Regions from separate parts of the Hyphomicrobium nitrativorans NL23 genome, predicted to be linked through region 1. Evidence: riboswitches for the same ligand, from Rfam matches in the RefSeq annotation. Region 1 holds a riboswitch; the other holds the start of a gene.
The links. Region 1 has a riboswitch for cobalamin ahead of W911_RS07005 (TonB-dependent receptor plug domain-containing protein). Riboswitches for the same ligand answer to the same signal wherever they lie in the genome.
Positions count from the first base shown of each region.

Region 2: another riboswitch for cobalamin. It lies ahead of W911_RS09105 (ribonucleoside-diphosphate reductase subunit alpha); the one in region 1 lies ahead of W911_RS07005 (TonB-dependent receptor plug domain-containing protein).

Region 1 is NC_022997.1:1,520,081-1,523,490, reverse strand. It holds gene W911_RS17280 (NAD(P)H-dependent oxidoreductase) at 1-37, opposite strand, end outside; gene W911_RS07010 (DUF6925 family protein) at 173-1,183, shown strand; cobalamin riboswitch at 1,327-1,549, shown strand; gene W911_RS07005 (TonB-dependent receptor plug domain-containing protein) at 1,793-3,410, shown strand, end outside.
Region 2 is NC_022997.1:1,954,579-1,957,988, forward strand. It holds gene W911_RS09105 (ribonucleoside-diphosphate reductase subunit alpha) at 1-2,037, opposite strand, end outside; cobalamin riboswitch at 2,152-2,372, opposite strand; gene rraA (ribonuclease E activity regulator RraA) at 2,525-3,016, opposite strand; gene W911_RS09115 (short-chain fatty acyl-CoA regulator family protein) at 3,039-3,410, opposite strand, start outside.

The sequences.
Region 1 (3,410 bases):
GACACGCGTCCGGGCGTTCTGCATTGCCGAAGTTCACCCTTTTCCGCTCCCGCTTATTCCTCTACGACGGCCCTGGCTTGGCAGGACACACAGACTGCCCATTCGGGCTCGCACACGAGACCACACGCGCCCGAGCAAGTCATCCGTCTCGAACAGCACGGGGGAGACGACGTTGGATAAGCTAATCGCCATATTGAAATCGGAACTCGAACGCTGGAACAGCGGGTGGAGTGTCGGATCGTTCGGCGCTATTGGCGAATTCCATCAGGACAACGGCGAGGCGCTCGACGTCTCCGATACGGAAAACCTGACCCGAGCCACCGCCCGCGGCGCCATCCGGATCGTGCCCCACCCGGACATGCAGGCCGTGGCCTACGAACTCCTAAGCCCGCGCGCCCGGCGCTGGAGCCAGGGCATGGCGTTATGCCTCCCGGAAGACGCGGCCCTCGGCGCTCAGCGCAACGTGCTGACCGAACTCGGACCCGACACGGACGCCATTCGTCCCGCCGACCGCGACGGCATTCTGTTCGACATCGGCCTGGAGCAGCCGCAAATCGATTTTTGCATTCGCACGAGCGATCCCGAACTGCTCGCCGTCCTCCGTCGCAACGTCGGGAAAACGACGTTCGCCTGTGAAGCCGGACACGCAATTCTTCATACCCATCCCCACCGCGTCGTCCTATCCAAGCTGGGACGCGCCGAAGTGTTCCAGAAGATCGGCGGCCCCGACACGGGCGGAAAATCGCCGGAGGGACCGCACACGCATGTCCTGCCGAAACTTCTCGCCGCACGCCGAACCCATTCTGCAAACACGCCGATCGCGGAAGGCCTCACGCCTTGCGCTTTCCTCCACCCGGCAAATCCGGTGATCGCACCCCTTGGCGACGACAAGCCGTTCGATCCTGCGGATTTCGCGCGTTTCCAAAGCTATCTTGGGCTTTACGGCCCCGCGGCCTATGTGGCGACGAAGAAAGCGGTCTGGGCAGCCGTCGAAGATGGCCAGGATCCCGGCGGGATGCCCGAGCCCGGCACGCGGCTCGAACGCGTCGCGCTTCGCAACGCGCTCCGCCAGATGGAGAGGCAGGGGGAAGCGATGCGCAACGAGCTTTTACTGAAGCGCGTTGCCGCATGGCGCGCCGCATTCGACAAACTGGAGGACACTGACGAGAGCGAGACGGCCTGAAGGGTTTTTGTTCGCTCTCGGCAGATTGCAATCCGTCTGCACACGCCCCCGTAAAATCCCGGCAGTGTTACAGAAGCGCGTCAGCACGTGCGGCGGTCTCCCGCACGGAGTCGGATTTGCGTTGACAGCGTGCCGTTTCTGAGGCCGTTTAAAGGCGTGACGGTGTCGAAGCGCGCGCAAGCGCGTGGAGATGAAGAGGGAACACGGTGCGGCGCGACGAGCGCCAAAACCGTGGCTGCGCCCGCAACTGTAAGCGGCAAGTCCTCTCCAAATACGCCACTGGCGCTCCGCGTTGGAGCCCCGGGAAGGCTGGAGAGCGACGTTCGAGCCGTAAGCCAGGAGACCTGCCGCCACAAGTCGCCCATCCTCAGTGCGGGACGCCTGCAGGAACGGACACCCGGAGTGGCGACTGATGTGCAACCGAATGGGGGCAACGTCAGGTATGGCCAGGGTCTTGAACACCCACTGACGAATTTATTCAGGCTCGTCGGAGAGCGAGCAGCGCAAGACGCCGCAAAATTATGCGGCCGATACGCGTTGCACGGTCCTCGTCGCGCCACCGCGCCATATCCGCCGAAGCTCCCGCCATCACGCGTGACGGGGGGACCGATGTCGTGTTCATTTGAGCGAGACGCAACAGCAAGATGCACTGCGATCTCGAAGAAACTGCTGTTTTCGTCGTGTGCGTTTTTCGCTGTTCTTGCCGTCACCGGCCCGGCCAGCGCACAAACCGTCGATCTCGACGGCATCGTCGTTCAAGGCGACAGCCGAGGCACATCCGTTGAAGCTGAAAAGATCGGCTCCGCCGTGACCGTCATCACGGGCGAGGAGATTCGCCAGCGCGGCATCACCTACGTGAGCGACGCTCTTCGCTCGGTTCCGGGTGTCGCGATGAGCCGCTCCGGTCCGGCAGGAGGCTTAACTCAAGCCCGCATCCGCGGCGCGGAAGGAAATCACACGCTCGTCATCATCGACGGCATTCAGATGAACGACCCTGCCCAGGGCGAATTCGATTTTTCGACCCTCCTCGCAGACAACATCGAACGTATCGAGGTGCTTCGCGGCGCCCAAAGCGCGCTCTGGGGCTCGAACGCGACCGCCGGCGTCATCAACATCGTCACACGCAACGCAGAGCCCGGCGCGCGCGTCGGCATCACGGCCGAAGGCGGCTCTTTCGGGACGAAGAAGCTCTCGGGCTATGCGTCCGCCGCCAATGACTGGGCTCGCGGGATCGTTTCGGCAACCGGCTTCGACACCGACGGCTATAACACATCGCCATTCGGTCGCGAAAAGGATGGTTACGAAAACCGCACCATCTCGTTTAAGGGAGACGCCGACGTTCTTCCGTTCCTGAACATTCAGGGCACGATCCGCGGAACACGCACCTTTGCCGAGACCGACCCGCAAGACTTTAACTGGGGTTCGCCGACGTATGGCTTGGTCGTCGATGGAGATCGTACGCATAACGTCGAGCAGCTTTTCGCGAGCACACGCGCAACGCTGAGCACCTTCGAGGACCATTGGAAGCATTCGGTATTCTTCAACTACACAGACTACGAAACCGAACGTTTCGCCGACCAGTTCGCAGATAGCGGCGACGTCGGAACGCGCGAGCATTTCGGCTACCAGACGACGCTCCAATTCGATACGCCCTCGATCGCCAACGCACGCCACACACTCATCGGCTTGATCGAGCAAAACACGGAAACCTACCGCAACACGGGACCGATCTTCTGGGATCCCAGCCAAATCCCCGAGCAAGAGCGGACGCTGCGGGGCCACGTTGCGGAATACCGGCTTGAACTGTTCGACAGCCTGTTCCTGACCGGCGCCTACCGCTACGATACGAACGACACATTCGAAGACGCTGAAACGTACCGGGCAACGGCCGCTTATCTGCTCAGATCTACGGATACACGCTTCCATGCGAGCTACGGCAAGGGCGTAACAAACCCGACCTTTAGCGAGCAGTTCGGATTCATTCCCGGACAGTGGCTGGGCAACCCCAATTTGACCCCGGAAGAATCCATCTCATGGGATGCCGGCATCGAGCAGAGCTTCTTCAACAAGGCTCTCATCGTCGACGTCACGTACTTCCGCGCAAACCTCGAAAACGAAATTTTCGCCGATTACTCGGGACCGATCCCCACCGCTGGAAATCGCGATCAGGAGAGCACACGCCGCGGCGTCGAGGTGACTGTGACAGCTCGACCGACGGATAATTTCG
Region 2 (3,410 bases), 430 kb from region 1:
GACGGCTTCGTCCGATGCGTACGGGATCTTCAGCGTGTGCAACGCGTCCTGGACTCCCATTACGCCGAGGCCCACGGGCCGGTGGCGCAGGTTGGAGCGGCGCGCCTCGGGGATGGTGTAGAAGTTGATGTCGATCACGTTGTCCAGCATCCGCATGGCCGTGTCGATCGTGTGTGCGAGGCGCACGCGGTCGAGGCCATCGGCCGTGACGTGGTTTGCGAGGTTGACGGAGCCCAGGTTGCAGACCGCGACTTCGTCGTTCGAGGTGTTGAGCGTGATCTCGGTGCAAAGGTTGGACGAGTGCACGACGCCCGTGTGCTGCTGGGGCGAGCGGAGGTTGCACGGATCCTTGAAGGTGATCCAGGGGTGGCCTGTCTCGAACAGCATGGTGAGCATCCGGCGCCAGAGATCGACGGCGCGGACGCGGCGTGCGATGCGCAATTCCATGCGCTCGGCCTTCGCTTCGTACTCAGCATAGCGCTCGGCGAAGGCGCGGCCGTAAAGGTCGTGCAGGTCCGGCACTTCGTCCGGCGAGAACAGCGTCCAGTGGCTGTCCTCGGCGACGCGCTGCATGAACAGGTCCGGAATCCAATGGGCCGTGTTCATGTCATGCGTGCGGCGGCGGTCGTCGCCTGTGTTCTTGCGGAGGTCGAGGAACTCCTCGATGTCGATGTGCCAGGTTTCGAGATACGCGCACACCGCGCCTTTGCGCTTGCCGCCCTGGTTGACGGCAATCGCCGTGTCGTTCGCGACTTTAAGGAACGGCACGACGCCCTGGCTCTCGCCGTTGGTACCCTTGATGTGAGCACCGAGGCCGCGCACGCGCGTCCAATCGTTGCCGAGACCGCCGGAATACTTTGCGAGCAGCGCGTTGTCCTTGATGGACTTAAAGATGCCGTCGAGATCGTCGGCAACGGTAGTGAGGAAGCAGGACGAGAGCTGGGCGCGGGGCGTGCCGGCGTTGAACAGCGTGGGCGTCGAGCACATGAAATCGAACGACGAGATCAGGTCGTAGAACTCGATGGCTTTCGCCTCGCGGTCGATCTCGCGCAGGGCGAGACCCATCGCGACGCGCATGAAGAACGCTTGCGGCAGCTCGAAGCGAACACCGCGCGTTTGCAGGAAGTAGCGGTCGTAAAGCGTCTGCAGGCCGAGGAACTGGAACCGCATGTCGCGTTCGGGCTTGAGGGCGTGGCCCAGGCGTTCAAGGTCGAAGCGGGCAAGCTCCGGATCGAGCAGTTCGGTTGCGATGCCGCGGGCGACATAGCTGCGGAAGTATTCGGGATAGCGCTCGGCCATTTCGGCCTGGCTCGCCCGCTCCGGCCGGCTGGAGACGAACGAAAGTGCCTCCTCGCGAAGCTGATCCATCAAGAGGCGGGCGGAAACCTCGCTGTAGGCGGGTTCCGTCTCGATCAGCGTGCGGGCGGCGAGGATCGGCGCCAGCGTTAGCTCGTGGGCGGCGATGCCGTCGTAGAGGTTGCGATAGGTCTCCGCGAGCACGTCCTCGGCGCTGGTCTCGGACAAGCCCTCGCAGGCTTCGCGCACGATCAGCGAGAGGCGCTGATGGTCGAGAGGGCGGAGCGATCCGTCGCGGGCTTTGACGTTGAGGGCGGGCTGTTCCGAATGTTCGACCTCAGCGGTGGCTGCGGCGCGTTCCTGGGCGCGGGCTTCGCGGTAAAGGACGTAGGCGCGTGCGACTTTGTGATGCTCGCCGCGCATCAGGACGAGTTCGACCTGATCCTGGATGTCTTCGATGTGGAATGTGCGGCCGTGGTCGCCCTGACGCGTGAGTGCGGAGACGATTTGGGCGGCGAGATCTTCGACGATCTCGTGCACGCGGCGCGAGGCGGCGGCGCGGTTTCCCTCGACGGCGAGAAACGCTTTCGTCAATGCGATGGTGATTTTTGTCGGATCGAACGGCGTGACGGAGCCGTTGCGCCGGATGACTTGCAGCGCTGGCGCGGTGGCCGGCGTCTTGGCGCTGCCGCCCGAGACGGATGCGGCGCTGGAGCTTCTGGCTTCTATTGCGATGGACATCGGCAAACCCCTTAAAGGAAAAAGGGGGCTTGGGCCGAATGGGGACGCGCATCCGTGCCTCCGCGCATGCAGAGGCGTCAGAATACCACCCACCGGGACACCCCGCCCGAGGACGAATTAATCTCGTCACAGGCAGGTCTCCTGGCTCGCAGGTCAGTGTCGCCTGTCTGGCCTTCCCGGTGCCATGCACCAGTGGCCGCTCTCGACAGGCAACTCGCTGCTTACAGTTGCGGGGGCAGCCCCGGGATTGCTCGCCTTCGCAGAAAGCCGAGCGCACCGGGTTCCCTCTTAGCGCCGAGCGGTTCCGCCCGGCGACCTATGACGCTTTCAATAGCGTCTGATTCTGAGGGTGCCGCAAGGCGGGTGCCGCAAGATGTTGCGTGAAACGCGTGTTTACGGCGCGGCTGTGTATAGATGTTGTGTTTATCGGTGACAGTCGACGGAATGCCGTTGACAGCAAACCGGGATGCGGCGGGAGCCCTGCGTCTTACCCGATTTCCGTCGCGTGTTTCGCGGCGATGACGACGATGCCGTCGCAGTCGGCGGCGACGATGTCGTCTTCCTTCACTTGAATTCCGGCGAAGTCGACGGGAATGTGGAGGGTTCCTTCGCCGCGGCGTGTCGAACGTCTCGGGTTGGTGCCAAGCGCCTTGATGCCGATGTCGAGGCCTTCGAGAACGGCCGTATCGCGCACGCATCCGAACACGACGATGCCGCTCCAGCCGTTTGCGACTGCATCTTTCGCGATCATGTCGCCGAGCAGCGCGCAGCGCGTGCTGCCGCCTCCGTCCACGACAAGAACGCGGCCGTTGCCGGGTGTCGCGAGCACTTCTTTCACGCGAGAATTGTCCTCGAAGCATTTCACCGTGACGGCGCGTCCGTGGAACGCGCGGCGCGCCCCGAAGTTATGGAACACCGGCGCGGGGATGCGCGCGTGCTCGCCGTGCTTGTCGGAGAGATCGCAAGTGCTGACTGTCATCGTTCGCCCTTTCGTTGCTGTGTCATGCGACCGGATATGGGGTGAAGCGCCGCTCGTTTTCGTCGATGGCGGTGCGCCGTCCGATGGCGGGGAAGGCGCGTTGCGGGCAGGCGGGCCGCTCGCAGATTTTGCAGCCGGCGCCGATCGGAACCGCCGCGGATTGATCCTTGAGGTCGAGGCCCTTCGCATACACGAGCCTGTTCGCGTGGCTCATATCGCAGCCGAGGCCGATGGCGAACGTTTTCGATGGAGCGCCGTAGCCGCCGTGCCCGCGCGATACGGTGCGTGCGATCCAGAGGTATGTGCGCCCGTCCGGCATTGTGGCGAGCTGGGTGAGGATGCGGCCCGGGACGGAGAACGCTTCGTAGACGTTCCAAAGCGGGCACGAGCCGCC